2 regions of the Marinobacter sp. CA1 genome follow, and region 2 is predicted to be linked to the other one. Evidence: predicted binding sites of a transcription regulator. Region 2 holds the regulator's gene; the other holds the start of a gene.
What was found. Region 2 encodes FliA, which starts transcription of late flagellar genes. Its sites were predicted from a motif close to CTAAAGTTTNNNNNNNNNNNGCCGNTAA; they were not measured.
Positions count from the first base shown of each region.

Region 1: a site for FliA is predicted at 2,202-2,229, ahead of J2887_RS10225 (methyl-accepting chemotaxis protein). Genes of this name have one in related genera too.

Region 1 is NZ_CP071785.1:2,226,348-2,234,092, reverse strand. It holds gene J2887_RS10235 (hypothetical protein) at 12-410, opposite strand; gene J2887_RS10230 (bifunctional GNAT family N-acetyltransferase/carbon-nitrogen hydrolase family protein) at 579-2,099, opposite strand; gene J2887_RS10225 (methyl-accepting chemotaxis protein) at 2,318-4,207, shown strand; gene J2887_RS10220 (transporter substrate-binding domain-containing protein) at 4,204-5,181, opposite strand; gene J2887_RS10215 (YiiD C-terminal domain-containing protein) at 5,299-5,844, shown strand; gene recQ (DNA helicase RecQ) at 5,846-7,696, opposite strand.
Region 2 is NZ_CP071785.1:1,750,857-1,758,601, reverse strand. It holds gene motD (flagellar motor protein MotD) at 1-198, opposite strand, end outside; gene J2887_RS08120 (flagellar motor protein) at 241-981, opposite strand; gene J2887_RS08115 (protein-glutamate methylesterase/protein-glutamine glutaminase) at 981-2,117, opposite strand; gene J2887_RS08110 (chemotaxis protein CheA) at 2,154-4,316, opposite strand; gene J2887_RS08105 (protein phosphatase CheZ) at 4,330-5,133, opposite strand; gene cheY (chemotaxis response regulator CheY) at 5,152-5,535, opposite strand; gene J2887_RS08095 (RNA polymerase sigma factor FliA) at 5,767-6,513, opposite strand; gene J2887_RS08090 (MinD/ParA family protein) at 6,544-7,356, opposite strand; gene flhF (flagellar biosynthesis protein FlhF) at 7,452-7,745, opposite strand, start outside.

The DNA of each region.
Region 1 (7,745 bases), 480 kb from region 2:
CATCGCGGTCTTCAGGTGGCGGGACTTGAGCGCCGGCCCGGTCCGCCGGACCGACGGGAGCGCAGCGACTGCTTCTTGCCCACCACCTCGCGAATTCGTTCCAACTGCTCCGCCAGCAGGGCTGGCTGGGGAGACTCACTGATATTGAAATCAACGGAGTAGAAGAAATTGCTGCAATGCTTTCTGCGTTCGGTCACAAGACCGCTGACCCCTTTGGCGCGGATGTTGTCGAACGGCATGGTCATCACCAGATCCAACGGCAGCGTATCGCCCGGATTGAAGATTTTATCGGTTTTGAGGACACATCCGAACTGATCAAGATCAAAGACCTGCGCTTCCACCAGCTCCTTGCGGAAGAGCCCGTGCTTGATTCGGAATCGGGCAATCAGGTCAGGTATGGCTTCTTTCATCGAATCAACATCCAAAGTCCTTGAAGGCAGGTCAGACGGTAAACCGTTCTGTCAGCCCTGCCACAGCTGTGTAAACAATAAACAGCACGTCCACATTTTGCAACGCGGTCAATCCTATAGCGTTCGCGCTTCAAGCGGGAACTCATCTTGTGCCAGCACCGGCCTCCATCAGGAGGTTTCGAAGCGGTACAGGTCGGGGCGGCGGTCCTTCAGGTTGGTGACCGAGCCCTCGTTCCTGACCAGCTTGAGCTTCTCCAGATCCATGTCGGAGAACATGATCATCTCGGTGTTGGGCGTCGTCTCCGCCATGACGGCATCGTGGGGGAAGGCGAAATCCGAGGGCGAGAATACCGAGGACTGGGCGTACTGCACATCCAGGTTTTCCACCTTGGGCAGGTTACCGACACTGCCGGTGATGACCACATAGCATTCGTTCTCGATGGCTCTGGCCTGGGCACAGTGCCTGACCCTCAGGTAGCCGTTCTTGGTATCGGTCCAGAACGGCACACAGATGATATCGACGTCGGCCGCAGCGGCCATCCGCCCCAACTCGGGAAACTCGATATCATAACAGATCATGATGGCAACGCGCCCGGCGTCGGTGTCGAAAACCTCGAACTGGTTACCGCCCTCAATGACCCAGTCTCGACGTTCGTGGGGCGTGATGTGGATCTTGCGCTGTTCATCCACCCGACCATCCCGGTGGCAGAGGTAGGACACGTTGTAGACCCGGTCATCTTCCAGCAACGGCATGGAGCCAGTGATGATGTTGATGTTGTAGCTGACCGCCATTTCCGACATCTCATCCCGGAACTGTTCGGTAAAACCGGCCAGAAAGCGGATCGCGCGGGTCTGGTCCACCTGATCGGTCAGCCCCATCAGAGGGGCATTGAAGAACTCCGGGAACAGGGCAAAGTCACTTTTGTAGTCCGACAACGCGTCCACAAAGTACTCCACCTGCCGCAGTACTTCCTCCACCGAGGTGAACTCCCGCATCTGCCACTGGACCGCCCCCATCCGCACCTGGGTTTTGCGGGTGTTGATCACCGTTGACGGCGGCGTGTACAGAATGTTCCGCCACTCCAGCAGGGTGGCATAGCCCTGGGACTTTTCGTCCTCGGGGAGGTACTTGTGCATCAGCCGGGTGACCTGAAAGTCGTTGGCCAACTGAAACGTCAGAATCGGGTCATAGATCTCACGCCGGTCCACCCGCTGAATGTACTCCTCCGGGGTGTACTGGTCCGCGTACCGGTAATAGGCGGGAATGCGACCGCCGGCGAGGATCGCCCGCAGGTTCATCGACCGGCACAGTTCCTTGCGGGCCTCGTACAACCGCCGTCCCAGGCGATAGCCCCGGTAATCCGGATGAATAAACACATCCAGCCCGTACAGCGAATCCCCCTTGGCGTTGTGGAGGATTTTCTCGTTGCGGAGGATCAGATCGTCGTAGGTGTGAGGGTTACTGAAACGGTCGTACTTCACGCACACCGTGAGCGCCACGGCAACCAGCTGGCCGTTGTCCTCAATACAGATCTGGCCCTCGGGGAACTGTTTCACCAGGGTTTCGATGGTCTCCTCAGGCCAGGCCCCGCCGATGTCGTCGTAAATCTGATCCATCAGCGTCTGCAACTGGCTGTAGTCCCCCACAGTCAGGTTGCGCAGGTTGAGGTGCAGTTCTTCATGAGCCATCGATGCAAACTCCGTGATTGTTCAAATATCGGGCTAAAACGGTCGAGAAAAGTGACGAACTGTCACTTTGTGTAGGTTTTACAACTTTTTTCCAGGAATCCGGTAAAGATTTCCCGCCAGACGTCGTAATTCAAACCGGACGTAAAAAAATAGTCTAGCTTGGAAATATGAACGCAGCGTTCATAAAGAAGTCCGTTCCTGAACAAGAGAGAACCTCCATGAATCGCCTTTCCTTTGGCCAAAAACTGTTAACGTCTTTCGGCGTCCTGCTGGTGCTGGTCATCGGCGCCTACGCCCTGATCAGCGACTCGCGCCTCGAGGACACGACAGATACCTATGTCAACGCGCTGATTGAAGATACCGTTGCCCAGAGTACGGCAAGCATTGCCGACTGGCTAAACACCCGCCTGAGCACCACGGAAGCGGTTGCGGATGCCCTGGCCACGGCCAGGAACCAGCAACAGGTGAGGGCGATCCTGCAGTCTGCCACGGCAGGGGTCGGATTCAAGGACGTTTACATCGGCCAGGATAACGGCGTGATGCTGATGCGTAACGACGAAGTTTCCGCAGACCTGCCGGATGACTACGATCCACGCCAGCGTCCCTGGTACAAGCTTGCCAAGAGCCTGGGCCGGGCGTCGTTCACCGCACCCTACATTGACGCCGGTACCAGCCAGGTGATCATTTCGTCCCTGGCGCCGTCCCCCCGCGGCGACTTCGCTGGCGTGGTCGGCGCCGACGTCACCCTGGAGAGCATCGATGCCATGCTGTCCACCGTTACCCTTGCCGACACCGGCTACGCCACCCTGATCGCCAAAGACGGTACGGTGCTGTACCACCCGCAGCGGGAACTGGTGGGCAAGCACATCCGCGAGCTGCTGGGCGAAGACCCGGACCTCAGCGGTGACCAGGTGGCCTATGATATTGAAGGCACCAGTTGGTTGGCCAGCTTCCATCGCATCAAGGACGCCCGGGCCGTGGAATGGTATCTCGGCACCTTCGCCAATGAGGACCTGATCAACGGTCCGCTTTACGATGCCCGGGTTACCGGCATTATCGTGGCAATCGTGTCCCTGGTGGTGACGCTGATTCTGCTCAACATTGGCATTCGGGTGTTGATGAAGCCGGTCCGCAACCTGGGCGATGCCATGGCGGATATTGCCAGCGGCGACGCCGATCTCACCAAGCGTCTGGAAGTCAGCAGCAACGACGAAATCGGCAAGCTTGCAGACAACTTCAACAGCTTCGTCTCCAACATTCAGGAAGTGGTGCGGGACGTCCAGAAAGGCACCCAGGAACTGGGGGGCAGCGTGGGCTCACTGCGTCAGACCGCCAGCGCCAGTCGCCACAGCGTGGAAAGCCAGCAGGCCGAGATCGACATGATCGCCACCGCGATCAACGAGATGTCTGCCGCCGCCGGCGAGATTGCCCAGAACGCCCAGCAGACCGCCGATGCCGCCAACAACGCCGACGAGGATTCACGGGCGTCACTGGAGACGGTGGCCGCCTCACGGGATGCGGTGCAGCGGCTGTCCGAGGAGATCTCCTCGGCGGCGAATGTCATCGACACCCTGGGTAAGGACGTGTCTGAAATCACCACCGTGCTGGAGGTGATTCAGGGCATTGCCGAACAGACCAACCTGCTGGCGCTCAACGCCGCCATTGAGGCGGCCCGGGCCGGGGACGCCGGTCGTGGCTTTGCGGTGGTGGCGGATGAGGTCCGTAACCTGGCGAAGCGCACCCAGGACAGCACCGAGGAGATCAACAATATGATCGAACGGCTGCAGAAAGGGGCCAATGACGCGGTCGACGTGATGCAGGCCTCCACGGCTGTATCCAACGTCAGCATGGAGAAAGCCCAGGATGCAATGGAAACCCTCAACCGCATTGCCGAGGCGATTACCTCCATCAGCCAGATGACCACGCAGATCGCCACCGCGTCCGAGGAACAGACATCGGTGACCGAAGAGCTCAATGCTTCCATCACCCGCATCGCCGACCAGGGCCAGGAAGCGGCAGCGGCGGCCAGCGAGAACGATGTCTACAGCGGCCAGATCGAAACGGTTGGCCAGACCCTGCATCACAATGTGGAGCGTTTTAAGGTTTAGCGCGTCTTAACCGGCGTTACGCTGGAGCGCTGCTGGCCCATCCGGACCCGCAGCGTTTCCAGTGCCCTGCGCCCGATCTCACTGGACTCCCGCCCCAGATAGGGGTTGTTCAGCAGAAGAACCTGGCGACGGTCCAGCGCCAGCACCTCAAGGGCTTCGCCGTAGTATCGATTGAGATAACGGGAGAAGCTGCCATCCTGGATCGCCCGATCCATTCCCAGCTGCAGTCGCTGAGCCAGAACATGGTCTTCTGGGCCGACAAAGAAATAGGACAGCATGGGGTAGGCAATCAGTAGGGACGGTTCAATCACCAGCTCCGGGTCCTGTTCCAGCTCCAGATCAAACAGCACTTCGCTGACGCCCCGGGCAAAACAGTCAAACCGGTCGTTCCGCAGCATCTTGAACAGGGTTTCGTAACGGGAATGGGTCACCACCTGAACACCGTTCACCTGCAGGATGGTGGCATCCGGCCAGTGCAGGCCCTGGCCAATGCGCAGCCCGCGGTCACGAAGATCGTCGAGGGAGGCCACACCCTCGAACCGGCTCAGCGCATCTTCCATCACCACGCAGACCCGGAATCCCAGTAGCCCGCCGTCGATTGGCACCGGAATGGCCAACAGATCCTTTTCCCGTTCCACGGATGTTGCCACCGCAGCGAGATCCAGAACCCGGGGGTGGTCCCGGGTCAACTCAAGCAGGGCCCGGCCCTGAACCATTTCAATACTGCGGGTCAGCCGGAAACGGCCGTATTCGGGAGTCTTCGACAACGCCAGCGCCACCAGGGCGCGAATGGCGGGGCTGTCGTAATTGCGGTACCAAAGGGTGATGGTGCGTTCATCGGCGGGCGACAATCCCTCCGGTGTAAGGGGGAGAGCGTGGATGGGAGCGCAGGTGATCAGCAGCGCAAGGAAGCCACCCAGGTAAGCCAGCCAGCTCTGCCAAGCCCATTGTCGCCCCTGGCGTCTTGCCCTCATTCCACCGTCATCCTGTCTCCACGTGCAACGACCAGTCTAGAGCTTTCGGTGACAAAGTCAGTGCAGTTGTGTAAAAAAACCATAAAACAATGACAAATCAGCTAAAAAGGACATCGTATGGCTCTGATTGACCAACTGATCGACGCTGCCGGCCACTGGGTTGCCGGCAGCGATCCGAAAGCGCCCATCACCCGCCCGACAGCCTGGTTACGGAAAACCTCCGGCTACGCCGCCATCAATCGGATCATTGCCAGTGCAATCCCGTTCACTCGCCGCAACGGGTTTCGGGTGGAGGAGCTGCGCCCGGGCTATGTACGGGCCCGCATCACCCTCAAGGGCAATCGTAACCATTTTGGCAGTCTGTACGCCGGCGCCTATTTTCTGGTTGCTGAGATCCCCGGCGGGGTACTGACCCTGTTCGACCTGGGGCCTGCGTATGTGCCAATCCTCAAGGAGATGACCCTGCGCTTCAAGCAACCGGCAAACTCCGATGTGACGGTAGAATTTGAGCTATCGAGGGAACAGATTGAACGTCTGCAGGCCGAGGCCGATCGTGACGGCAAGACCGCCTTCACTCTGGAGGGGGTAATGCGGGACGACAGGGGAGAGGAAGTTGCCACCTCCATCGCCCACTATCGGGTCCGCAAGAAAGGGCACCGTTGATTCAGGCGGCGCCAAGTCTTGCCAATTCGGCCAGGAAGGTCTCGCCGTATTTTTCCAGCTTGGCGGCGCCGACGCCGTTAACCTCGGCCAGTTCTGCCATGGTTGCCGGTCGTCGCTCGAGGATCTCCAGCAATGTGGTGTCATGAAAAATGACGTAGGGAGGCACACCCTGCTGTTCGGCCAGGGTCTTGCGACAGGCCCGTAACGCCTCCCAGCCTTCCGGGTCGGTAACGTGGTGGGTGGTTTTGTTGGAGCCTGAGCCGCCGGCACCGCGGGTGCGCTTGGCCACCGGGTCCTTGCGCAGCCGGATGGGCTGCTCCCCGCGCAGCAATGGGCGGCAGGCCTCGGTGAGCTGAAGCGCGCCATAGCCCTCCGGGTCCGCCCGCAGGTAGCCGTTGGCCACCAGTTGCCGGAACACCGACTTCCATTCGTTGGCGCTGAGCTCCTCGCCAATACCGAACGTCGACACCTTATGGTGGCCAGACTGCCGGATACGATCGTTCTCGCTGCCCCTCAGCACGTCAATGAGGTAGGTGACGCCAAACCGCTGCCCGGTCCGATAGACGCAGGACAGGGCCTTCTGCACCGCCAGGGCGCCGTCCCAGGTTTCAGGCGGGGTCAGGCAGGTATCGCAGTTGTTGCACGGCTGATCCAGCTCATCTCCGAAATAGCGCAGTAACACCTGACGGCGACAGCCGGTGACTTCGCAAAGCCCCAGCATTGCATCCATTTTCTGTCGCTCGATGCGCTTGAACTGGTCGCTGCCCTGGGAACCCTCGAGCATCTGGCGGAGCTTGATGACATCCTGCAGACCGTACACCATCCAAGCCGTCGACGGGCTGCCATCCCGGCCGGCACGACCGGTTTCCTGGTAGTAGGCTTCCAGGCTTTTCGGCAGGTCCAGGTGCGCAACAAAGCGAACATCCGGCTTGTCGATCCCCATGCCGAAGGCAATGGTGGCCACCACGATGACACCGTCTTCCCGCAGGAAACGCTCCTGGTGGCGGGCCCGATCTTCCGCCGGCAGGCCTGCGTGGTAGGGCAGGGCCGTGTAGCCTTTGTCCGCCAGCATCTTCGCGGTGGCTTCCACCTTGTTCCGTGACAGGCAGTAGACGATGCCGGCATCACCCTGATGTTCTGATTTAATAAAATCCAGTAGTTGCTTGTTTGCGTTAACTTTTGGAGTGATGCGGTACTGGATGTTCGGGCGATCAAAGCCACTGATGAAGTGCCGCGCCTCGGTGAGCGACAGGCGCTCGGCGATCTCCCGGCGGGTGCGCTCATCGGCGGTGGCCGTCAGGGCAATCCGGGGAACGTTCGGAAACTGCTCGGCCAGCATCGTCAGGCCCAGGTAATCGGCCCGGAAATCATGGCCCCACTGGGACACACAGTGCGCCTCATCAATCGCGAACAATGCCAGGGAAGCCTGGTGCAACAACTCCAGGGTACGGGGCTGCAACAGCCGCTCCGGCGCACAGTAGAGCAGGTCCAGCTCGCCGGTCATCAGGGCATTCTCGGTTGCCCGTGCCTCGTGGAAATCCATGGTGGAATTGAGAAACGCCGCCCGCACGCCAAGCTGTTGCAGGGCTGCAACCTGGTCCTGCATCAACGCGATCAGCGGCGATATCACCACCGCGGTGCCTGGCCGAACCAACGCCGGCACCTGGTAACACAGCGACTTGCCGCCACCGGTGGGCATCAGCACCAGGGCGTTGCGTCCCGCCACGACTTCGGCCACCACATCCCCCTGCAAGGGACGGAACTGCTCGTAACCGAAGACCTGGTGAAGAACCTGTTCCGGAGACTGCTGGGCCGAGTCGGGCCGGCTGGGGGAGAGTTGCTGAAAATCCATGCGGCGCTGTGCTTCGTTGAACGATGGGTGGAAAGGCGCGGCTTCCAGG
Region 2 (7,745 bases):
CGGATTGAGGGACCGCTGGGGGGCGTTGAACACCCCGGTCAGGGTATCCGAGAGCACTTTGTACTTGCCCTCGTTCACCGAGGACACCGAGTACATCACCACAAAGAAACCAAACAGCAGGGTGATGAAATCGGCGTAGGACACCAGCCAACGTTCCCGGTTATGGGGTTCGTCATCGGCTTTTCGCAGTCGTCTCATGCTTCAGCCACCTTGCCGTCGGACTATCAGGGTGTCAGGAATTCAGGGCAGGAAGCCGCGCAGGCGCAGCTCAATGGAACGCGGGTTCTCGCCTTCGGCAATCGCCACGATGCCGTCGATCATCATGTCCTCGTAGCGGGAGCGCTCCCGGGCGATGGCCCGCAGTTTATTGGCAACAGGAAAAAACAGCAGATTGGCCAGCGCCACGCCGTAGATTGTCGCCACAAAAGCGGTGGCGATCCCCCGGCCCAGAGTGGAAGGGTCCTCGAGGTTGGTCATGACCTGGATCAGCCCCATCACCGCACCGATGATACCGATGGTGGGCGAGTATCCCCCCATGGCTTCAAACACCTTGGCGGAGTCCAGGTCCCGCTGTTCCCGGGATTCCAGGTCCACTTCCATAATGCTGCGGATGGAATCGGTTTCCGCGCCGTCCACCAGCAATTGCAGGCCTTTGCGGGCAAACCGCTCCGGCTCGCGCTCCGCCAGCCCTTCCAGGCCCAGCAGCCCCTGTTTGCGGGCCTTAACGCTCCAGTCGATGACTTTGCCGATGCCGTCTTCCAGGCCGATGTAAGGCGGCATAAACACCCAGCGCACCTGGGAGAAGGACCGCTTCAACACCGGCCAGGAGGTCTGCAGGATGGTGGCCGCCAGGGTACCGCCGATCACGATCAGTGCGGCGGGACCATTGAACAAAGAGCTTAGCGCCCCGCCTTCCAATACGTTACCGCCAAGAATAGCGGCAAACGCCAGGATGACACCCAGCAGACTCAAGACATCCATCAGCTCACACCTTCAACCAGGCGGGGCCCAACTTCCTCCAGTGAAAGGATCTCATCCGACAGGCCCGCCTTGGCGACCGCCATGGGCATGCCGTAGATCACTGACGACTTTTCATCCTGTGACCAGATGACCGAGCCGCTCTGTTTCATCAACCGACAGCCCTCCTTGCCGTCCGCGCCCATCCCGGTGAGGATGACCCCCAGGGTCTTGCCGGGGAAGCTGCGTGCCAGGGAACCAAAGGTCACATCCACACAGGGTTTGTAGTTCAGGCGATCGTCACCGGGCAGGATTCGCACCCGGCCCTGCCCACCCCGGTTCTCAATCATCATCTGTTTGCCGCCCGGCGCCAGCAGTGCCACACCGGGGCGCAGCATGTCGCCGTCTTCGGCCTGGCGGACTTCAATCTGGCACAGCTTGTTGAGGCGATCGGCAAAGGCCGGGGTAAAACTGGCCGGCATGTGCTGAACCAGCACCAGCGGCGCCGGGAAACTCGCCGGCAACGCCATCAATACCTTTTGCAGGGCAATCGGGCCACCGGTTGAGGTGCCGATGCCCACCACGTTGTAGTGCTTGCTGGGAGTGCGCTTGCCGCTGGCCCGGGGTGCCGCCGGTTCCGGCTGGCTCCGTGATGGAGTGGCAGGCGCAGGTCGGGAAGCGGAGGCCGACGGGCGGGCCGCAGGTGAGGCCGGCGCAGGCCGACGGGCAGGCTCCGGTGCGGGGGCCGTGCGGGCACCGGGCCGGCTGCGGGCAACATCCAGAATGCGATCCTTGAGGATCTTCTGGAGCTGGCTGGTATCGCGGGCAATTTCCTCGAAGTTCTTGGGCAGAAAATCCACCGCCCCGGCTTCCAGTGCATCCAGGGTCACCCGGGCACCTTCGTAGGTCAGTGAGGAAAACATCAGCACCGGCGTCGGCCGGCGCTTCATGATCTCTTTCACCGCCGAAATGCCATCCAGCACCGGCATCTCGTAATCCATGGTGATGACGTCCGGCTTCAGGCGTTCTGCCAGCTCCACGCCCTCACGACCGTTGGTCGCCACGCCCACCACTTTGATGTTACCGGAAGCATTGAGGATTTCAGTCAGTCGCTTACGGAAAAACCCTGAGTCATCAACGACCAGAACAGAAACCGTCATCTACATCTCCCGTTAAGAGTCATCATTCGAGCCACCTTAGCCGTAATGCTGCAGCAGGCTGGGCACATCAATAATCAGGGCGATGCGACCGTCACCGGTAATCGTCGCCCCGGCCATGCCCGGAGTACCCTGCAATGCCCGGCCCAGGGGCTTGATCACCACTTCTTCCTGGCCGATCAGCTGATCCACCACAAACCCGACTTTCTTGGTGCCCATGGCGACAATCACCACATGGCCGTTGGTGGGGTCCGGCTCGCCCGCCGCGCCGTGTACCAGCCAGCGCTTGACGTGGAACAGCGGGAACACCTTGTCGCGCACCACGATGCATTCCTTGCCGTCGACGATGTTCTTCTTGCTGAGGTCGAGATGGAAGATTTCCACCACATTGACCAGCGGCAGCGCAAAGGACTGGTCGCCCAGCATGATCATCAGCGTTGGCATAATGGCCAGGGTCAGCGGCACCTTGATGATGATCCGCGAGCCCTTGCCCATCTTGGACTCGATATTGATCTGGCCGTTGAGCTGGCCGATCTTGGTCTTGACCACGTCCATGCCCACACCCCGGCCGGACACGTCCGAGATCTGCTCCTTGGTGGAGAAGCCGGCGGCAAAGATCAGGTTAAAACACTCGTTGTCGGTGAGACGGTCAGCGGCATCCTGATCGAACAGCCCCTTCTCTACCGCCTTGGCACGCAGTCTCTCCGGGTCCATGCCGGCACCGTCGTCCTCGATCGACAGCAGGATGTGGTCGCCCTCCTGCTCGGCGGACAGCGTGACGCGGCCAACCCGGGGCTTGCCCGCGGCTTCCCGGACATCCGGCGCCTCGATACCGTGATCCACCGAGTTACGCACCAGGTGAACCAGCGGGTCAGACAGGGCTTCAACCAGGTTCTTGTCGAGGTCCGTCTCCTCGCCATGCATCACCAGATTGATTTCTTTTTTCAGGCTGCGGGCCAGATCCCGCACCACCCGCGGGAAGCGGCCAAACACTTTCTTGATCGGCTGCATCCGGGTTTGCATGACCGCAGCCTGCAGATCGGTGGTCACCACATCCAGGTTGGAGACCGCCTTGTGCATGTTCTCGTCTTCACTCGCCGCCCCAAGGCGCTGCAGGCGGTTACGCACCAGAACAAGCTCACCGACCATGTTCATGATGTCGTCAAGCCGTTTGGTGTCGACCCGAACCGTCGTCTCCGCCACCGGTGCCGGATGGCTGTTGCCATCGCCACCGGGCTTTTTGGCTGGCTCGGGCTTGGCCGCTGCCGCCGGTTTGGGGGCCGGTTTCGGCTCTGGCTTTGGTTGTGGCTTGGGCTCAGGCTTGGCACTTTCAGCCGGTTTGTCAGCGGTCGGATTGGCATCAGACTTGGCGTCCGCCTTGGGCGTAGGCGCACCGCCCTTGCCATGCAGGTCGTCGAGCAGCTGTTCAAACTCGTCGTCGGTAATCAGATCGTCGCCACCCTTGCCCGAATCCGGGGACGCCGCATCCTCCTGCGGGGCCTCCTGTTCAGACTCCGGTGGCGGACCACTGAACTGGCCCTTGCCGTGCAGCTGATCCAGCAACGCCTCAAACTCGTCGTCGGTTATCTCGTCGTCACCGCCGGACTCACTGGCAGCGCCACCTAGGCTGTCGTCTGCACCGCTGGCGGCGTCAGCACCGTCTTCACCATCCAGCGCATCCAGCAACTGCTCGAATTCCTGGTCGGTAATGTCACCGCCCTGCCCCTGGTTGCCAGTTTCTGGCGCTTCCGGTTCAGCTTCGGTGGCGGGTTGCTCCGGCTCTGGTTCTGCTGCCGCCGGCGGCGCTTGGTCCGCCGGTAGCGCCAGTTGATCCAACGCGGCGATCAGGTCATCCGGCGCCGGCGTTGGCTCTTCCCGGCTGCGGACCTGATCAAACATCGAGTTGACGTTATCCAGTGCCTGCAGCACCACATCCATCAGCTCCGAATCCACCCGGCGCTTGTGGTTGCGGAGAGTATCAAACACGTTCTCGGCAGAGTGGCAGCAACTGACAAGGGCATCCAGCTGGAGGAACCCGGCGCCGCCCTTGACGGTATGGAAGCCACGGAAGATGGCATTGAGCAGATCGCCGTCGTCCGGATTCTGCTCCAGATCGACCAACTGCTCAGACAGGTTTTCGAGGATTTCCCCGGCCTCTACCAGAAAATCCTGAAGGATCTCTTCATCTGCATCGAATGCCATGCATTACCCTCACTTAGAAACCGAGACTGGACAGCAGGTCATCAACATCGTCCTGCCCCGACACCACATCCGAGCGGTCTGCAGCGTTGATTTGGGGACCATGTCCCTGATCCGCGGCTTTCTCATCCGGCTCTGCCGGCTCCGCCTCGGAAAGGTCATGGACAGTACCGGTGATCTGGTCCACATGACTGGCCATCACCACCAGACTCAGCAGGTGGTCTTCCACCTCTTTCACCAGGCCGGTCACTTTCTGGATTACCTGACCGGTGAGATCCTGGAAGTCCTGTGCCAGCAGAATCTCGGACAGACTGCCGTAGATGCTGTCGGCTTCGTCGGTCAGACTGACGAAGAAGTTATCGATCCGACCATACAGTTCGCGGAACTCGGCTGGTTCCATCTCGCGACGCCGCAGGCGCTGCCAGTCGTCTCGCAACGAGGCCGCCTGTTCTTTCAGCGCCATCGCCTTGGGCATGGTGTCTTCGACCAGGTCCATGGTGCGGTTGGCGGCCTTGGAGGTCATCTGCACCACGTATTCCAGCCGGTCGGAAGCGTCTGTCATCTTGGACAGGGCTTCCTGCTGTTCGGCATTGCGGGGATCGATCTGGAAGTTGCGAATGGCTTCGTGAAGGCTGCGGGTCAGTCGTCCGACTTCCCGATAAAGGCTCTGGTCGCGAACTTCATTCAGCTCGTTGATCAGGCCCATGGCGCGGGCGTAATCGCCGGCATTGACCTGTTCCACCAGCTCTGCGGCCTGAGTCCGAAGCTTTTCGATTACTTCCGGGTCGAGGCCCTTCTCGTCATCGTTGTTATTGCTCATAGGAGCGCGTCCGACCCGTCACTGAATTCGTTCAAAGATTTTTTCGATCTTTTCCTTGAGCACCGCTGCGGTGAATGGCTTCACCACATACCCATTCACGCCGGCCTGGGCCGCCGCGACGATCTGGTCACGCTTGGCTTCGGCGGTAACCATCAGCACTGGCAGGGTTTTGAGGTTATCGTCAGCACGCACTTCCTTGAGCAGCTCGATGCCGGTCATGCCGGGCATGTTCCAGTCGGTCACCAAGAAGTCGTACTTGCCACTCTTGAGCATCGGCAACGCGGTGTTGCCGTCATCGGCCTCGTCCGTATTGGTGAACCCGAGATCACGCAGCAGGTTCTTGATGATCCGTCGCATCGTGGAGAAGTCGTCCACGATGAGGATTTTCATGTTTTTGTCCAATGGGACCTCCAGTTAATAACACCCGGAATTCGTGGGGCCGGCAGCCGTGACCCCTCAGGATTTCGGCCTCCCGACTAAATTCTAGCAGGCTGTCGGGATTACACCCTGTATTGTGTTGTCTTTCACCGACTTGTAAAGCATCTGTTACCAAATTCTACACAGATTGTCGGGTTATTCGGCACCGGCCATGATCAGTATCAATCCCGCCGCAGATGGCCACTGGCAAGGGATCTAGTGTCCCGCGTCAGCTTTCTGCCAGTCCGACAGACGGGCCCGCAGCCGCATCGCCGCCTGACTGTGAATCTGGCTGACCCGGCTTTCGCTTACGCCCAGGACCGCACCAATTTCCTTCAGGTTCAGCTCTTCCTGGTAGTAAAGACTCAGCACCAGCTTTTCTCGCTCCGGCAGCTCTTCGATGGCACCCGCCAGGCTGTGGCGGAAGGCATCCGAGGTGATGCCCTGCAGCGGATTGTCAGAACCGTCTGACTCCTCTATCGGCACCTCACCGGATTCATTGAGTTCATCGAGACTGAAAAGTCGCCCGCTGCTGGCGTCGTTGAGGCAGGCGTGGTAGTCGGCCAGACTCATATCGAGCTCGGCTGCCACTTCCACGTCCTGCGCTTCCCGGCCTTCGCGGGACTCCACCGCCTTGATGGCTTCGGCGACACGTCGGGCGTTGCGATGAACCGAACGTGGCACCCAGTCGCCCTTGCGTATTTCATCAACGATGGCGCCACGAATTCGGATGCCGGCGTAGGTTTCAAACGATGCGCCCTTGGTGGACTGGTACTTCTGGGCAGCTTCCAGCAGGCCGATCATGCCCGCCTGCATCAGGTCATCCAGTTGCACGGAATCTGGCAACCGGGCCAGCAGGTGAAGCGCGATCTTCTTGACCAACGGGGCATGTCGCTCAACCAGTTGATGGGCCTGCCCGGCGCCGGTGCGATGGTATAATCCCAGGTTCTTCGCCAATGTCATGTAACCAGCTTACCAGTGACGGTGGATAAATCAGACCTCAACGAGCCGTTCGACAAAAAACTCCAGGTGCCCGCGGGGAGAGGACGGCAGTGGCCAATTGTCCACCTGCTCGGCCAGCGCCTTGATGGCCAGGGAGGCCTTGGCTCGGGGATAGGCATCAAGCACGGCCCGCTGTCTCTGCACGGCTTTTTTAACGGCTTCGTCGTAGGGCACTATTCCCGTGTATTGTAGCGCGACATCGAGGAAACGTTCGGTTACCCGGGCGAGTTTTCCGAACAGGTGTCGCCCTTCCTGCTCATTGCGAACCTGGTTGGCCAGGATGCGGAAGCGGTTGATGCCGTAATCGCGGTTCATCAGTTTGATCAGGGCGTAGGCATCGGTGATCGACGTAGGCTCGTCACAGACTACCAGCAGCAGCTCTTGGGAGGCCCTCAGGAAGCTCACCACCGACTCGGAAATGCCGGCTGCGGTGTCGACGATGAGCACGTCGATCTGGTCCCCCAGCTCACTGAACGCATTGATCAGGCCGGCATGCTCCAGCGGTGACAGTTGGGTCATCTTCTGGGTACCGGAGGATGCCGGCACGATCTTGATGCCGCCTGGGCCATCTACCAAGACATCGCGGAGATCGCACTCACCATTCAACACGTCGGACAGATTGTTGTTGGCGGTAATACCCAGCAAAACGTCGATGTTGGCAAGCCCCAGATCGGCATCCAGCAAAACCACCCGGCGCCCCTTCTGGGCCAACGCGATGCCAAGGTTCACCGAGACATTGCTCTTGCCGACGCCGCCCTTGCCACCTGTAACCGCGATCACCTGAACCGGATGTGATTTGCTCATATTGTGTCTTGTCTCTTGCCCATCAGTGTCCGGCACCCACGGATGCCGATGACTGGTTTACTTGAATACTGACTACGGTCGACGCCGGCAACGGCTCAGGCGCCCTCGGCCACCACCGTATCCCGCTGTACCTGCTTGAGCCGTTCCACACCCTGGCGGACCAGGGTCGCCGGTTCGGCGTGGTGCAGGTCGTCCGGTATCTTCTGGCCATCGGTATAATAGGCCACCGGCAGCCCCGTCTCCATGGCAAACCCCAGGGATTCCCCCAGCGTCAGCGCTTCGTCCAGCTTGGTAATTACGCAACCGGCAAGATCCGCCATCTTATAGCAATGCCAGACGGATTTCATAATACGGGGCTGGCTGGTGGCGGACACCACCAGGTGCGGGCG